Regions from separate parts of the Streptomyces sp. NPDC045701 genome, predicted to be linked through region 3. Evidence: riboswitches for the same ligand, from Rfam matches in the RefSeq annotation. Region 3 holds a riboswitch; each other region holds the start of a gene.

Region 1 (5,377 bases), on a different contig from region 3:
GCTTCAGCTCGGCCACCAGGTACGAGTTGACCTGGAGGAACTCACCCGACAGCGTCTCCCGCTTGAACAGGTTGGACACCTGCGGCTCGATGCACTCGTACACACCGGCGATCGAGGCGATCGTCGCCGTCGGCGCGATGGCCAGGAGCAGCGAGTTGCGCAGTCCGACCTCGGCGATCCGGGCGCGCAGCGCCTCCCACCGCTCGGGCCAGTTCAGCTCCACGTCGTAGTGGTCGGGGTGCAGCACGCCGTGCGCGGTCCGGGTCTTCTCCCAGGCCGGCAGCGGGCCGTTGCGCTCGGCGAGGCCGGCGGACGCCTCGTACGCGGCGAGCATGATCCGCTCGGCGACACGGGTCGACAGGGCACGCGCCTCGGGGGAGTCGAACGGCAGCTTCAGCTGGAAGAAGACGTCCTGGAGGCCCATCGCACCCAGGCCCACGGGCCGCCACCGGGCATTGGAGCGCCCGGCCTGCTCCGTCGGGTAGAAGTTGATGTCGACGACCCGGTCGAGGAAGGTGACGGCCGTGCGGACGGTCTCGTCCAGCCGCTCCCAGTCGATGTCCCCGCCCGACACGAACGCGCCCAGGTTCACCGAGCCCAGGTTGCAGACCGCCGTCTCCCCGTCGTCCGTGACCTCCAGGATCTCGGTGCACAGGTTGGACGAGTGGACCGTGTGGCCCGGCTCGGCGGTCTGGTTGGCCGTACGGTTCGAGGCGTCCTTGAACGTCATCCAGCCGTTGCCGGTCTGGGCGAGGGTGCGCATCATCCGGCCGTACAGGTCCCGCGCCGGCATGGTCTTGCGGGCCAGCCCCCTGGCCTCGGCGGCGCGGTACGCGGTGTCGAACTCCTCGCCCCACAGGTCGACCAGCTCCGGCACGTCGGCCGGCGAGAACAGCGACCACTCGGCGTCGGCGTTGACCCGGCGCATGAACTCGTCGGGGATCCAGTGCGCCAGGTTCAGGTTGTGCGTACGGCGGGCGTCTTCGCCCGTGTTGTCGCGCAGCTCCAGGAACTCCTCGATGTCCGCGTGCCACGTCTCCAGGTACACGGCCGCCGCGCCCTTGCGCCGCCCGCCCTGGTTCACGGCCGCCACCGAGGCGTCCAGCGTCTTCAGGAACGGCACGATGCCGTTGGAGTGCCCGTTGGTGCCGCGGATCAGCGAACCGCGCGCCCGGATGCGGGAGTACGACAGGCCGATGCCGCCCGCGTGCTTGGAGAGCCGCGCCACCTGGTGGTAGCGGTCGTAGATGGAGTCCAGCTCGTCCAGCGGGGAGTCCAGCAGGTAGCACGAGGACATCTGCGGGTGGCGGGTGCCGGAGTTGAACAGCGTGGGGGAGGAGGGCAGGTAGTCCAGCCGGCTCATCAGCCGGTACAGGGCCGCGACCTCGTCCAGGGCGCGCGCCGAGTCGTCCTCGGCCAGCCCGGCCGCCACCCGCAGCATGAAGTGCTGCGGCGTCTCGATCACCTTTCGGGTGATCGGGTGCCGGAGCAGGTAGCGCGAGTACAGCGTCCGCAGCCCGAAGTAACCGAACCGGTCGTCCGCCGCCGGGTCGATCAGCGCGTCCATCCGGTCCGCGTGGAGCGTCACGAACGCCGCTGTACGGTCCGCGATCAGACCCTCCCGGTGCCCCACGGCCACCGACGCCGAGAACGCCACCGCGCCCTGCCCGGCCGCCTCCTGGGCGATGGTCCGGGTCAGCAGCCGCGCCGCGAGCCGGGAGTAGGCGGGGTCCTCGGAGATGAGCCCGGCGGCCGCTTCGGTGGCGAGCTCGCGCAGCTCGGCCTCGTCCGAACCGGCGTGCCGGCCGCGCAGCGCGGCGGCGGCGACCCGGCCGGGGTCGGTGTCGGGCAGATCGGCGGTGAGGTCGGTCAGGGTCCGCAGCAGTACGGTCCCGGGTCCGTCGTTCCCGTCGCCTTCGATCGCTGAGACCGGATCGGCTGGCGCGATGGTCACTGGGGGCTCTCCCTCGCTCGGCTCGGGGCCACCGGCGGGGCGGGCGGGGGAGCGGGCACGCCCGGGCACGAGGGCACGGGGCACCGCGTCCACCGGCCCATTCCGCGAGGCCCGGACGTCTGGGCACCCGGGCCGGACGGTCCGGGCGCGCTGTCGGCAGGTCTTCGGACTCGCAGGTACACAAAGGCACACCAACACACCGTTGCGGGACAGTTCCGGATTTCCACCGGATTCCCCTGCGGCGACAGCGAGCACGAGCATACATGTGGGGGGCGCCCGTTGAAGCACCCCCCACATGTTGTGTCTCGTGTGGCTCAGAACTCCAGTGCGTACGTGGAGAGCGTCACGCCCGGAACCGGTTCCCAGTCCCGTCCGGGAGTCCGTACGAACCCCAGCCGCTCGTAGATCCGGTGCGCCGCCCGCATGGACGCCTGCGTGGACAGCACCAGCCGCGCGCACCCGGCGACCTCCCTGGCCCGCTCCACGCACGCCCGCACCAGCGCCTCGCCCGCGCCCCGCCGGCGTGCCTCCCGCTCCACCGCCAGCATCCGCAGCTCCGCCTCCCCGGCCCGCGCGAGTTCGGCCCAGGGGGTGCCGGCCCGCGCGACGAGCGTCACCCCGCCGAGGACCCGTCCGTCCTCCCCGACCGCGACCAGCACGTCCGCCTCGGCGGCCCGCCGGGCCACGTCCCGCAGACCGATGAGGTACTCGTCGCTCTCCCCGAAGGCCAGCAGTCCGTCGCCGAGATAGGCCCGGGCGGTGACCTCGGCGAGCGCCCCGTGTTCCTCCGGCCGTACCGCCCTGATGGTGATGTCCATGGTCCGAGTGTGGAGGGGTACGGCGACGGGCCGCCGCATTTCCGTCCCCGGAAACACGGCGGCCCGCGGTGCGGTCACCCGCTCAGCAGCAGCGGAACCCGTCGCGGGGGTCCGCCTCCCGCGCGTCGGTGCGCCTGCGCTCGAACTCCCGCCGGGTCATGACCGCGGCGTCCGGATCGAGGGAGCGGGCGTGGGCGACGTACGTGTCGTACGCGGCCTCGCCGGACACCTCGCGCACGTACCAGCGGACCCAGCCCGCCGCGCGCCGCAGCCGGCCGCCCGTGCGCGTCGCCACCGCGGGGGTCACCGGGAGCCGGTCCCGGCCGGCGTCTCGTCACCGGTGCCGTCCTTGCGGACGCCGCCCTCGGGTCCGAGCCCGGCGGCGACGAGTTCGGCCTTCTCCTCCGCCGTGGGGATCAGCCCGGCCGGGGCGACGATCCGGGACTCGGTGTACGGGGCCTCCGACAGCTTCACGTCGGCGGGCCGGGTCACCGCCTTGTAGCAGACCCGCCCGGCGTCGGCGATCACCACGACGATGAGGAGGGCGAAGAGGGCCGAGAGGACCCCGTCGACCGTGGAGTTGGTGACGACCGTGTGCATGTCGTCCATGGACTTGGCGGGGGGCAGCAGCTGCCCGGAGTCGATGCCGGCCTGGTACTTGTCCCGCTGGGCGAAGAAGCCCACCCGGGGGTCGGCCGAGAAGATCTTCTGCCAGCTGGCGGTCAGCGTGACCGCGACGTCCCAGGCGAGCGGCACACCGGTCACCCACGCCCACTTCAGGCGGCCGGACTTGACGAGCAGGGTCGTGCAGACGGCCAGCGCCACGGCGGCCAGCAGCTGGTTGGCGATGCCGAACAGCGGGAAGAGCTGGTTGATGCCGCCCAGCGGGTCGTGCACGCCGACCCAGAGGAAGTAGCCCCAGCCGCCGACGACGACCGCGCTGGCGATCCAGACGCCCGGCTTCCAGCTGACCTGCTTGAAGGGCTTGTGGACGTTGCCGAGCATGTCCTGGAGCATGAAGCGGCCCACGCGGGTGCCGGCGTCCACGGTCGTCAGGATGAACAGCGCCTCGAACATGATGGCGAAGTGGTACCAGAACGCCTTCATGGCGGTACCGCCGACGACGGCGGAGAAGATCTCCGACATGCCGAGGGCGAACGTCGGGGCGCCACCGGTCCGGGACAGCAGCGACGCCTCCTCCACGTCGGCCGCGGCCTTGGCCAGCTGGTCGGGGGAGATGGTGAAGCCGAAGTTCGACACCGCCTCGGAGGCCGACTGCACCGTCGTGCCGATCACGCCGCTGGGCGAGTTGATGGCGAAGAAGAGGCCGGGGTCGATGATCGACGCCGTGATCATCGCCATGACGGCGACGAACGACTCGGTGAGCATGGCCCCGTAGCCGATCATCCGGATCTGGGTCTCCTTCTGGACCATCTTCGGGGTGGTGCCCGAGGAGACCAGGGAGTGGAAGCCGGAGAGGGCGCCGCACGCGATGGTGATGAAGACGAACGGGAACATCGACCCGGCGAAGACCGGACCGTCGCCGCGGCTCGCGAAGTCGGTGACCGCCGGCATCTTCAGGGTCGGCAGGGCGACGAAGACGCCGACGGCGAGCAGGACTATGGTGCCGACCTTCATGAAGGTCGACAGGTAGTCGCGCGGTGCCAGCAGCATCCACACCGGCAGTACGGAGGCGAGGAAGCCGTACACGATCATCCAGACGACCAGGGTGCCCGGCTCCAGAGTGAAGGTGCCGGCGAGGGAGGACTCGGCGACCCAGCCGCCCGCGACGATGGCCAGCAGCAGCAGCGCGACGCCGATGACGGAGACCTCGGTGACCCGGCCGGGCCGCAGCACCCGCAGGTACACGCCCATGAACAGGGCGATCGGGATGGTCATGCCGATGGAGAAGACGCCCCAGGGCGAGTGCGCCAGGGCGTTGACGATGACCAGGGCCAGCACCGCCAACAGAATGATCATGATGGCGAAGACGGCGATCAGCGCCGCGGCGCCGCCGAAGGGGCCGATCTCGTCGCGGGCCATCTGCCCGAGGGAGCGGCCGTCACGGCGGGTGGAGAAGAACAGCGTCACCATGTCCTGGACGGCACCGGCGAAGATGACGCCGACGATGATCCAGATGGTGCCCGGCAGGTAGCCCATCTGCGCGGCGAGGACGGGCCCCACCAGGGGGCCGGCGCCGGCGACCGCGGCGAAGTGGTGGCCGAACAGCACCCGGCGGTCGGTGGGGTGGAAGTCGACACCGTTGTCGAGCCGCTCGGCCGGGGTGGCCCGGGTCTTGTCGACCTTGAGCACCCGGTTCGCGATGAAGCGGGAGTAGAAGCGGTAGGCGATGGCGTACGAGCCGAGCGCCGCCGCGAGCATCCAGGCGGCCGAGATCTCCTCACCGCGGGAGACCGCGAGCACGGTCCAGCCGGCCGCCCCGGCCAGGGCCACGAGCGACCAGATGACGATCGACCGCGGAGTGAGACCCGTCCGCCGGGAGTTGGGTGGTGCCGTCGGCTCTGGCATGGTGCACGTCCCCTCGCTGATCACCTGTAATGCGCAGGAAATCTAGGGGAGCGCCTCGCGCAGCGTCACCCCCCGT
Region 2 (5,377 bases), on a different contig from region 3:
GGCGGCACCGCGGTTCCGCACCGCGGCCCTACCTCCCGTCGGTAGGCTGGTGGCGCGTCACCGCTCGGCTCCGGCGCACGACGCCGGGGCCGATCAGGCCATCTTCCCCAGGAGTTGACGTTGCGGATGCTGATCAACGTTCCCGAGACCGTTGTCGCCGACGCCCTGCGCGGGATGGCGGCAGCGCATCCCGAACTCACCGTGGACGTCGAGCACCGGGTCGTCGTACGGCGGGACGCGCCCGTCGCCGGGAAGGTCGCGCTGGTGTCGGGGGGCGGGTCCGGGCACGAACCGCTGCACGCCGGGTTCGTCGGGCCCGGGATGCTGGCGGCGGCCTGTCCCGGCGAGGTGTTCACCTCCCCCGTGCCCGACCAGATGGTGCGGGCGGCGGCGGCCGTGGACAGCGGACACGGGGTGCTGTTCGTGGTCAAGAACTACACCGGGGACGTACTGAACTTCGAGATGGCCGCCGAACTCGCCGAGGACGAGGGTGTGCGGGTCGCCAGGGTGCTCGTGGACGACGACGTGGCCGTCACGGACAGCACGTACACGGCGGGCCGGCGCGGCACCGGGGGCACGCTGTTCGTGGAGAAGATCGCCGGCGCGGCCGCCGAGGAGGGGGCGCCGCTGGAGCGGGTGGAGGCGATCGCCCGGCAGGTGAACGCCCGCTGCCGGAGCTTCGGCGTGGCGCTGAGCTCCTGCACCACACCGGCGAAGGGCAGCCCGACGTTCGACCTGCCGCCGGGCGAGCTGGAGCTGGGCATCGGCATCCACGGTGAACCGGGCCGGGAGCGGCGGCCCATGATGACCTCGGGGGAGATCGCCGACGTCGCCGTGGACGCGGTGCTGGAGGACCTGAGGCCGGGCGGACCGGTACTGGTCCTGGTGAACGGCACGGGGGCGACGCCGCTGCTGGAGCTGTACGGGTTCAGCGCGGAGGTCCAGCGGGTGCTGGGCGAGCGGGGCGTCCCGGTGGCCCGTACGCTCGTCGGCAACTACGTGACCTCGCTCGACATGGCCGGCTGCTCGGTGACCCTGTGCGAGGCCGACGAGGAGACGCTGCGGCTGTGGGACGCGCCGGTGCGCACCGCCGCCCTGCGGTGGGGGATGTGAGGGCCGTGATGCTCGACGCGGAGTTCTTCCGGCGCTGGATGACCGGCGTGGCGGCGGCCGTGGACCGCGAGGCGGACCGGCTCACCGAGCTCGACTCGGCGATCGGGGACGCCGACCACGGCGCCAACCTGCGACGCGGTTTCGCCGCGGTGGTCAAGGCGCTGGAGGACGAGCCGTCCGGTACGCCGGGATCGCTGCTGGTGCTCGCGGGACGGCAGCTGATCTCCACGGTCGGCGGCGCGTCGGGGCCGCTGTACGGCACGCTGCTGCGGCGCGCCGGCAAGGCGCTCGGCGACGCCGCCGAGGTCGCGCCCGTCCAGCTGGCCGAGGCGCTGCGCGTGGGCGTGGCGGCGGTGGCGGAGCTCGGCGGGGCGAAGGCCGGGGACAAGACGATGCTGGACGCGCTGGAGCCGGCGGTCGAGGCGTTGGCCGAGTCGCTCGGCGAGTCGTTCGCGGCGGCGGCGGAGGCCGCGGACCAGGGTGCCCTCTCGACCGTGCCGATGCGGGCCCGCAAGGGCAGGGCCGGCTATCTCGGCGAGCGCAGCGTGGGACACCAGGACCCGGGCGCGACGTCCTCGGCGCTGCTGGTCGCCGCGCTCGCGGCGGCGGCGGAGGGGGGACGGTGAGCGCGCGGGTGGGCATCGTGCTCGTCTCGCACAGCGCGGAGGTCGCGTCCTCGGTCGCCGAACTGGCGCTGGGTCTCGCCGGTGGCGGGGCGACCGCTTCGGTGGCGGCGGCGGGCGGCACGGCGGACGGTGGGCTCGGCACCAGCGCGGAGCTGATCACGCGGGCGGCGACGGCGGTCGACGCGGGGGCGGGCGTGGCGGTCCTGGTGGACCTGGGCAGCGCCGTGCTGACGGTGAAGGCCCTGCTCGCGGAGGGCGACGAGCTGCCCGGCGGCACGCGGCTGGTGGACGCGCCGTTCGTCGAGGGCGCGGTGGCGGCGGTGGTCACCGCGTCGGCCGGCGGGGATCTGGACGCGGTGGCGGCGGCCGCGTCGGAGGCGTACGACTACCGCAAGGAGTGAGGCGCGCCGACGGGGGTGGAGCCGGGTGGTGCGCCGACGCGCGGCTTGTGATGCACCTGGTCAACGCACTACTGTCGCAGGGCCTTGGTGTACGGGAAACCGGTGCGGTACCGGTGCGGCCCTCGCCACTGTGATCGGGAAGTCCGGCTCCACTCCCCGGGGAACCACCTCGGGAAGCCACTGGAACGCCGCGGGAGACCGCGGGGTCCGGGAAGGCGGAGCCGCGGCGGCATGACCCGTCAGCCAGGAGACCGGCCAGGGCGCGTTGTCCATCCACGAGGTGCTGGAGAGGGTCTCCCCCAACATGCATATCGCCGAGGGCTATCTGCCCCCCGTGCACGCGGCCGCCTGGAGTGTCGCGGCCGCCCCCTTCGTCGTCCACGGCGTCCGCGCCCTGACCCGTGAGGTCAAGGCCAATCCCGAATCCACTCTCCTGCTCGGCGCATCCGGTGCCTTCACTTTTGTCCTTTCCGCACTGAAGCTCCCGTCGGTGACGGGCAGTTGTTCCCACCCGACCGGCACGGGGCTGGGCGCGATCCTCTTCCGGCCGCCGATCATGGCGGTGCTGGGCACCATCACGCTGCTCTTCCAGGCGCTGCTGCTGGCCCACGGCGGACTGACGACCCTGGGCGCCAACGCGTTCTCCATGGCGATCGTCGGCCCGTGGGCCGGTTACGGGACGTACCGGCTGCTGCGCCGCCTCGCCGTGCCGCTGATGGTGAGCGTGTTCTTCGGGGCCTTCGTCGCCGACCTGTCCACGTACTGCGTCACCAGCGTGCAGCTCGCGCTGGCCTTCCCCGACCCCGCCAGCGGTGTGGCCGGCGCGCTGGCGAAGTTCGGCGGGATCTTCGCGGTGACGCAGATCCCGCTCGCGGTCAGCGAGGGGCTGCTCACCGTGCTGGTGATGCGGCTGCTGATGCAGTCCAGCAAGGGTGATCTCGCCCGGCTCGGCGTCGTGTCCGTGCCGAAGGAGGCGGTGGCCCGATGAGCCGCAACACTAGGATCAACGCGCTGCTGCTGCTCGTCGTGGTCGCGCTGGCCGTCCTCCCGCTGGCGCTCGGGATGGGCGACCACAAGGAGGAGCCGTTCACCGGCGCGGACGGGCAGGCCGAGACGGCCATCACCGAGTCGCACCCGGACTACGAGCCGTGGTTCAGCCCGCTGTACGAACCGCCGTCCGGCGAGATCGAGTCGGCGCTGTTCTCGCTCCAGGCCGCCCTGGGCGCCGGTGTGCTGGCGTACTACTTCGGTCTGCGGCGCGGCCGCCGGCAGGGCGAGGCACGGGCGCACGCCGCGCCCCCCGCCGGGGACGGCCCGGCCGTGGAACGCCCGGTCGCCGACTCCGTCACCGGTCCGGCCGGGGCCGATTCGCCCCGGACCCCGGCCTAGCCGCCGGTGCTGCCGATCGACGCGGCGGCGCACAGCAGTCGCTGGCGCCGCCGTCATCCGTGCGAGAAGGCCGTGCTCGGCTTCGGCCTGACGGCCCTGGCCGTGTGCCTGCCGCCCTGGCCGGGAGCCGTGCTCGTGGCCGCCGCGACCCTCGCGGTGCTGCTGGGCCCGGCCGGGGTCCCGCCGCGGCAGGTGTGGCGGGCGTGGCGCATCCCGCTGGGGTTCTGCGTGACCGGTGCGGTGCCGCTGCTGTTCCAGCTGGGCGGAGCGGGCGGGCCGGTCACGCTCGCTCCGGACGGGCCGGTGCACGCGGGGCAGCTGCTGCTGCGCACGTCGGCGGCCTCCCTGGGCGTGCTGCTGTTCGCGTTCACCACGCCGGTGTCCGACGTCCTGCCGCGACTGGTACGGGCGGGGGTGCCGGCCCCGGTCGTGGACGTCGCACTCGTGATGTACCGGATCGGTTTCCTGCTGCTGGACGCCGTACGCCGGATCCGGGAGGCGCAGGCGGCGCGCCTCGGACTGACCAGCCGGGCCGCCACCTGGCGGTCCCTCGCGGGCCTGGGCGCCACGGCGTTCGTGCGCGCCTTCGACCGGGCCGCCCGGCTCCAGACGGGGCTGGCCGGGCGCGGCTACGACGGCACGCTGCGGGTGCTGGTGCCGCGGACGGCGGTGTCCCGGCGGTTCCTGGGGGCGACGGGCGCGCTGCTCGCCGGGCTCGTCGCGCTCACTCTCGTACTCGAAAGGCTGTTGCCGTGACCCCTTCTGCCGTCGTGGAGCTCGTGGGTGCCGGATACGCCTACGAGGACGGGCCCGCCGTTCTGCGGGGCGTGGACTTCGCCGTACCGGAGGGGCGGTCCATCGCCCTGCTCGGTCGCAACGGCAGCGGCAAGACGACCATGCTCCGGCTGCTGAGCGGTGGCCTGCGGTGCGGGAGCGGGCAGCTGCGCCTGGAGGGACGGGAGGTGTCGTACGACAGGGCGGGGCTGACGCGGTTGCGCACGACGGTCCAGCTGGTCGTGCAGGACCCGGACGACCAGTTGTTCGCGGCGTCGGTGGGCCAGGACGTGTCGTTCGGGCCGATGAACCTGGGGCTGGCCGAGCAGGAGGTCCGGGAGCGGGTGCGGGAGGCCATGGAGGCGCTGGACATCCTGGCGCTGGAGGACCGGCCGACCCATCTGCTGTCGTACGGCCAGCGCAAGCGGGCCGCGATCGCGGGCGCGGTCGCCATGCGCCCCCGGGTACTGGTCCTGGACGAGCCGACGGCCGGTCTCGATCCGCACGGTCAGGAGCGGCTGCTGGCCGTGCTGGACCGGTTGCGGACCTCCGGGACCACGGTGGTGATGGCGACGCACGACGTGGATCTGGCCCTGCGCTGGGCCGATGACGCGGCCGTCCTCACGCCGGACGGGCTGCGCACCGGGCCGGTCGCCGGCCTGCTCGCCGACCGGGCGCTCCTGGACGCGGCCGGCCTGCGACGGCCCTGGGGCATGGCGGTGGCCCGGGTGCTGCGGGACCGGGGGCTGCTGGAGGTGGACGCGCCGGGCCCGCGCACCGCGGAGGAGCTGGACGACTGGGCGGCGGCGACGCGGGGCGCCTGAGGGCGGCGCGGGTCCGCACGTAGCGCAGGTCACCCTCCCATCCTTATGCAACTTGTTGCACAAGGGGTCGGGCGTCATCTACAACTGGGACGACCACACCGCGCGAGGAGGCGCCCCCATGACTGCGACCCCGACCCCGTACCCGCATCTGCTCGAGCCCCTGGACCTCGGGTTCACCACCCTGCCCAACCGGGTGCTCATGGGGTCCATGCACGTCGGGCTGGAGGAGGCCGAGAACGGCTTCGCGCGG
Region 3 (5,377 bases):
GGTGCGCCAGCCGCTTGTGCATGTGCTGGTAGGAGCCGTAGAACAACGGGTCGCCCTCGGCGAGGACGGCGACCGTGCGGCCCGCGTCCAGGTGGGCGGCCAGGCGCGCCGACGCCTCCTCGTAGAAGTCGTTCAACGCCCCCCGGTACCCGCCCGGGTGGTCCGTCGTCTCGACGGTCAGCGGGTACATCAGGCGCTCTTCGACGTGGTCCTCGCGGATGTGCTCGGCCGCGATGGACCGGGCGATCGAGCGGCCGTGCCGCGCGGAGTGGTACGCGATCACGTCGGCGGCCGCGATGGCCTTCACCGCCGCGACCGTCATCAGGTTGGGGTCGCCGGGGCCGAGCCCCACGCCGTACAGCTTGCCGCTCATGCCTGGATCTCCGCCTCGTGGGCGATCGCGTTGATCGCCGCCGCCGCCATGGCGCTGCCGCCCCGCCGCCCGCGCACCACCAGGTGCGCCAGGCCCGGAAAGGCCGCCAGCGCGTCCTTGGACTCGGCCGCCCCGATGAAGCCGACGGGTATGCCGATGACCGCCGCCGGGCGGGGGGCGCCCGCCTCGATCATCTCCAGCAGCCGGAACAGCGCGGTCGGGGCGTTGCCGATCGCGATGACCGAGCCCTCCAGCCGGTCGCGCCACAGCTCCAGCGCGGCGGCGCTGCGCGTCGTCCCGAGGTCGGCGGCGAGCGCCGGGACGGCCGGGTCGGAGAGCGTGCAGACCACGTCGTTGTCGGCGGGCAGCCGCTTGCGGGTGACACCGCTGGCGACCATCCGCGCGTCGCACAGGATCGGCGCGCCGGCGCGCAGCGCCTCACGGGCGCGGGCCACGACGTCGGGCGTGTACGCCAGGTCGCGGACGAGGTCGACCATGCCGCAGGCGTGGATCATCCGCACGGCGACCTGGCTGACGTCGGCCGGCAGGTCCGCGAGATCCGCCTCGGCGCGGATCGTGGCAAAGGACTGGCGGTAGATCTCCGCGCCGTCCTTCTCGTAGTCGAACACTCTGCTCTCGCTCATTTCGTCGGTCCTTGTACGGTCATCTGGTACGCGCCCTCGCCGGTCGCGACCATGTCGGTCCACGCGCCCTGCGGGTGGCCGCACCGGCGGGCGCACCCCGACCAGTGGACGGGCAGCGCGCCTTCGCGGGGCCGCGCCTCCGCCCGTACGTCGGACAGGGACTTGGCGCAGCCGGGTCGTCCGGTGCACGCGGTGACGCCGATCCAGGGGGAGTCGGCACGGGTGACGAAGCCGGCCCCGCCGAGGGCGCGCAGCCGCTCCTCGGCCGCCGCCCGTCCGGTGAAGCCGGGCAGCACGAAGCCGCGCCACGGGGTGACCCGTACCTCCTCGGCGGGCAGCAGCGCGCGGAACTGCGCCGAGCTCACCCGGCCGAGGCGGGCCAGGACGGACACCGTGCCGTCGCCGATCACCCCGGGCGGGGGCGGCGCTCCCGTCGCGGGCGGGCAGCCTGCGGGCTCCGCCGCGATCGCCGCCCGCCGCAGGTGTCCGGTCACGTCCATGTCCTGCCCCGCCGGCAGCTCCCGCACCCGCCACGCGCCGGTGCCCGCCCGCCGTGCCGCCGCGAGGAACGCCCCGGCGGCCGCGAGGGCGGCGCGGGGAGCGTCGTCGGAGGACACCCGGTACGTCCGGTCCGCGACGTGGAGCAGGGCGCCGCCGTCCGGGTCTGCGAGCAACGTCACATCGGCGGCCAGGGCCGCCACGTCGCCCCGCCCGTCGTCCACGGCGAACAGGAAGCGGCCGGACAGTTCCGTCGTCCAGTCCTCGGCGCACAGGAGCGCGTCCAGGCGGGCGGCCCACGCCTGCACGCCCGGCCCGGCGAGCGGTGAGACGACCATGTTCCTTACCCGCTCGTGCCGTTCGGACGGCAGCAGGCCGGCGTCGCGCAGCAGGTCCGCAAGGCCGAGCCCACAGCCCTCGCCGAGGCCCCTCAACTCCACGTTGCCGCGCGAGGTGAGGGAGAGGTGGCCGTCGCCCAGCCGGTCCGCCGCGTCGGCCAGCACCGTCACTTGACGGGGCGTCAGCACTCCGGTGGGGAGGCGCAGCCGGGCCAGCGACCCGTCGTCGGCCCGGTGCAGCCGGAGCGCGCCGGGGCACGCGTCACCGCGCTCGCGGACGCGGTCCCGTATGTGCGCTTCACCCCGGTCCTGGGGGTTTGGTGAGCTGGGCGGCATGGCGGCGAGCATACGCGCAGCCTCTACTATGCAGACGGCACAGGGTCCCAGGGCCCTAGGGAGGAAGCCCGGTGAGAATCCGGCGCGGTCCCGCCACTGTGAGTCCGGCCGGAAGCCGGACGAGTCAGGAACTCCCGCCGTCCTACGACCACCCGGGGCGCGGACACCCCGAGGAAGGCCTGCGCACGTCATGACGCACGCGACCACGCCCGAGACGGCGCCCGTCCCGGCGCCCGCCACGACGATCCTGCTGCTGTCGCACTCCGACACCGACCTGCTCAGCGCCCGCGCGGCCGGCGGCCCCGTCGCCTACCGGTTCGCCAACCCCGCCCGGCTCCCGCTCGACGACCTGGGCGGCCTCCTCGACGGCGCCGACCTCGTCGTCGTACGGCTCCTCGGTGGCATCCGCGCCTGGGAGGAGGGCCTCCAGGCGCTCCGCGCGACCGGCAAGCCGCTGGTCGTCCTCACCGGCGAACAGGCCCCCGACGCGCAGCTGATGGAGACCTCGACCGTCCCGATCGGCATCGCGGCCGAGGCGCACGCGTACCTCGCCCACGGCGGACCGGGGAACCTGGAGCAGCTCGCCCGGTTCCTCTCGGACACCGTCCTGCTCACCGGCCACGGCTTCGAGCCGCCGGCCGCCGCTCCCACCTGGGGCCCGCTGGAGCGGACCGCGCGCACCACCACCGGCCCCACGGTCGCCGTGCTCTACTACCGCGCCCACCACATGAGCGGCAACACCGCCTTCGTCGGCACCCTCTGCGACGCCATCGAGGACGCGAGCGGCCAGGCCCTCCCGCTGTACGTGGCGTCGCTGCGCGCCCCCGAGCCGGAGCTGCTGGACAGCCTGCGGACGGCCGACGCGATCGTCACCACCGTCCTCGCCGCCGGCGGCACCAGGCCCGCCGAGGCCCAGGCGGGCGGTGACGAGGAGGCCTGGGACGCGGGCGCCCTCGCGGCCCTGGACGTCCCCGTCCTCCAGGCCCTGTGCCTGACCGGTTCGCGCGCCGCGTGGGAGGAGAGCGACGAGGGCCTCTCGCCGCTCGACGCCGCCAGCCAGGTCGCCGTCCCCGAGTTCGACGGCCGGCTCATCACCGTGCCGTTCTCCTTCAAGGAGATCGACGCCGACGGCCTGCCCGCGTACGTCGCCGACGCCGAGCGCGCCGCCCGGGTCGCCGGGATCGCCGTCCGCCACGCCCGGCTGCGGCACATCCCCAACGCCGAGAAGCGCCTCGCGCTGGTCCTCTCCGCGTATCCGACGAAGCACTCGCGCATAGGCAACGCGGTCGGCCTCGACACCCCCGCGTCCGCCGTCGCGCTGCTGCGGCGGCTGCGCGAGGAGGGGTACGACTTCGGCGCCGAGGACGTGCCGGGCCTCGCGTCCGGCGACGGCGACGAGCTGATCTACGCACTGATCGAGGCCGGCGGCCACGACCAGGACTGGCTCACCGAGGAGCAGCTGGCCAGGAACCCGGTCCGCATCCCGGCCGCCGACTACAAGCGCTGGTACGCCACCCTCCCCGAGGAGCTGCGCGCGCACGTCGAGCGCCACTGGGGTCCGCCGCCCGGCGAGATGTTCCTGGACCGCTCCCGCAACCCGGAGGGCGACATCGTGCTCGCCGCCCTGCGGCGCGGCAACCTGCTCATCCTCATCCAGCCGCCGCGCGGCTTCGGCGAGAACCCGATCGCGATCTACCACGACCCCGACCTGCCGCCGTCGCACCACTACCTGGCCGCCTACCGCTGGATCGCCGCCCGCGCCGAGGACGGCGGCTTCGGGGCGGACGCCATGGTCCACCTGGGCAAGCACGGCAACCTGGAGTGGCTGCCCGGCAAGAACGCCGGCCTGTCCGCCGCGTGCGGCCCCGACGCCGCCCTCGGCGACCTCCCGCTGGTCTACCCGTTCCTGGTGAACGACCCGGGCGAGGGAACCCAGGCCAAGCGCCGCGTCCACGCCACGCTCGTCGACCACCTGGTGCCCCCGATGGCCCGCGCCGAGTCGTACGGCGACATCACGCGCCTGGAGCAGCTGCTCGACGAGTACGCGCAGATCTCCGCCATGGACCCGTCCAAGCTGCCGGCCATCCGCGCCCAGATCTGGACGCTGATCCAGGCCGCCAAGCTCGACCACGACCTCGGCCTGGAGGACCGCCCGGACGACGACGGGTTCGACGACTTCCTGCTCCACGTCGACGGCTGGCTCTGCGAGGTCAAGGACGCCCAGATCCGCGACGGCCTGCACGTCCTCGGCGGCGCCCCCACCGGCCCCGAACGGGTCAACCTGGTCCTGTCGATCCTGCGCGCCCGCCAGATCTGGGGCGGCACGCAGTCCCTGCCCGGCCTGCGCGAGGCCCTCGGCCTGGACGAGTCGGCCGCGACGCGTACCACCGCCGACGAGGCGGAGGCCAAGGCCCGCGCCCTGGTCGAGGCGATGGAGGCCGCCGACTGGAACCCGGCCGCCGTCGCCACCGTCGCCGAGGGGTACGACCAGGCCGTCGCCGCCGTCCTCGACTTCGCCGCCCGCCAGGTCGTCCCGCGCCTGGCCGCCACCACCGACGAGCTGGACCACGCCGTCCACGCCCTGAACGGCGGCTTCGTCCCGGCCGGCCCCTCCGGCTCGCCGCTGCGGGGTCTGGTGAACGTCCTGCCGACCGGCCGCAACTTCTACTCCGTCGACCCCAAGGCCGTACCGTCCCGGCTCGCCTGGGAGACCGGCCAGGCTCTCGCCGAGTCGCTGCTGACCCGCTACCGCGACGACAACGGCGACTGGCCGACCTCCGTCGGCCTGTCGCTGTGGGGCACCAGCGCCATGCGCACCGCGGGCGACGACGTCGCCGAGGCCCTCGCCCTGCTCGGCGTCCGCCCCGTCTGGGACGACGCCTCCCGCCGCGTCACCGGCCTGGAGCCCGTCCCGCTCGCCGAGCTGGGCCGCCCGCGGATCGACGTGACGCTGCGCATCTCGGGCTTCTTCCGCGACGCGTTCCCGCACACCATCGGGCTCCTCGACGACGCCGTCCGCCTCGCGGCCTCCCTGGACGAGCCGGCCGCGGACAACTTCGTCCGCGCCCACGCGCAGGCCGACCTCGCCGAGCACGGCGACGAACGCCGCGCCACCACCCGCATCTTCGGCTCCCGGCCGGGCACCTACGGCGCGGGCATCCTCCAGCTGATCGACTCGCGCGACTGGC

The links. A riboswitch is a leader RNA that binds a small molecule or an ion and turns the genes downstream of it on or off. The one in region 3 is predicted to bind cobalamin.
Region 1: it holds a riboswitch for cobalamin, as region 3 does, so the genes downstream of both, AC07DW_RS13305 (ribonucleoside-diphosphate reductase subunit alpha) here and cobN (cobaltochelatase subunit CobN) in region 3, are expected to answer to the same signal.
Region 2: it holds a riboswitch for cobalamin, as region 3 does, so the genes downstream of both, AC07DW_RS12830 (energy-coupling factor ABC transporter permease) here and cobN (cobaltochelatase subunit CobN) in region 3, are expected to answer to the same signal.

Annotation. Positions count from the first base shown of each region.
Region 1 is NZ_JBWKJV010000009.1:65,120-70,496, forward strand. Features, by position in the region: gene AC07DW_RS13305 (ribonucleoside-diphosphate reductase subunit alpha) at 1-1,954, opposite strand, end outside; cobalamin riboswitch at 2,093-2,215, opposite strand; gene AC07DW_RS13310 (GNAT family N-acetyltransferase) at 2,269-2,772, opposite strand; gene AC07DW_RS13315 (CstA-like transporter-associated (seleno)protein) at 2,855-3,067, opposite strand; gene AC07DW_RS13320 (carbon starvation CstA family protein) at 3,076-5,301, opposite strand.
Region 2 is NZ_JBWKJV010000008.1:213,846-219,222, forward strand. Features, by position in the region: gene dhaK (dihydroxyacetone kinase subunit DhaK) at 121-1,113, shown strand; gene dhaL (dihydroxyacetone kinase subunit DhaL) at 1,122-1,739, shown strand; gene AC07DW_RS12825 (PTS-dependent dihydroxyacetone kinase phosphotransferase subunit DhaM) at 1,736-2,140, shown strand; cobalamin riboswitch at 2,209-2,414, shown strand; gene AC07DW_RS12830 (energy-coupling factor ABC transporter permease) at 2,445-3,128, shown strand; gene AC07DW_RS12835 (energy-coupling factor ABC transporter substrate-binding protein) at 3,125-3,529, shown strand; gene cbiQ (cobalt ECF transporter T component CbiQ) at 3,536-4,285, shown strand; gene AC07DW_RS12845 (energy-coupling factor ABC transporter ATP-binding protein) at 4,282-5,127, shown strand; gene AC07DW_RS12850 (NADPH-dependent 2,4-dienoyl-CoA reductase) at 5,246-5,377, shown strand, end outside.
Region 3 is NZ_JBWKJV010000003.1:159,232-164,608, reverse strand. Features, by position in the region: gene AC07DW_RS04895 (precorrin-2 C(20)-methyltransferase) at 1-373, opposite strand, end outside; gene AC07DW_RS04890 (precorrin-8X methylmutase) at 370-1,017, opposite strand; gene AC07DW_RS04885 (cobalamin biosynthesis protein CobG) at 1,014-2,189, opposite strand; cobalamin riboswitch at 2,213-2,343, shown strand; gene cobN (cobaltochelatase subunit CobN) at 2,380-5,377, shown strand, end outside.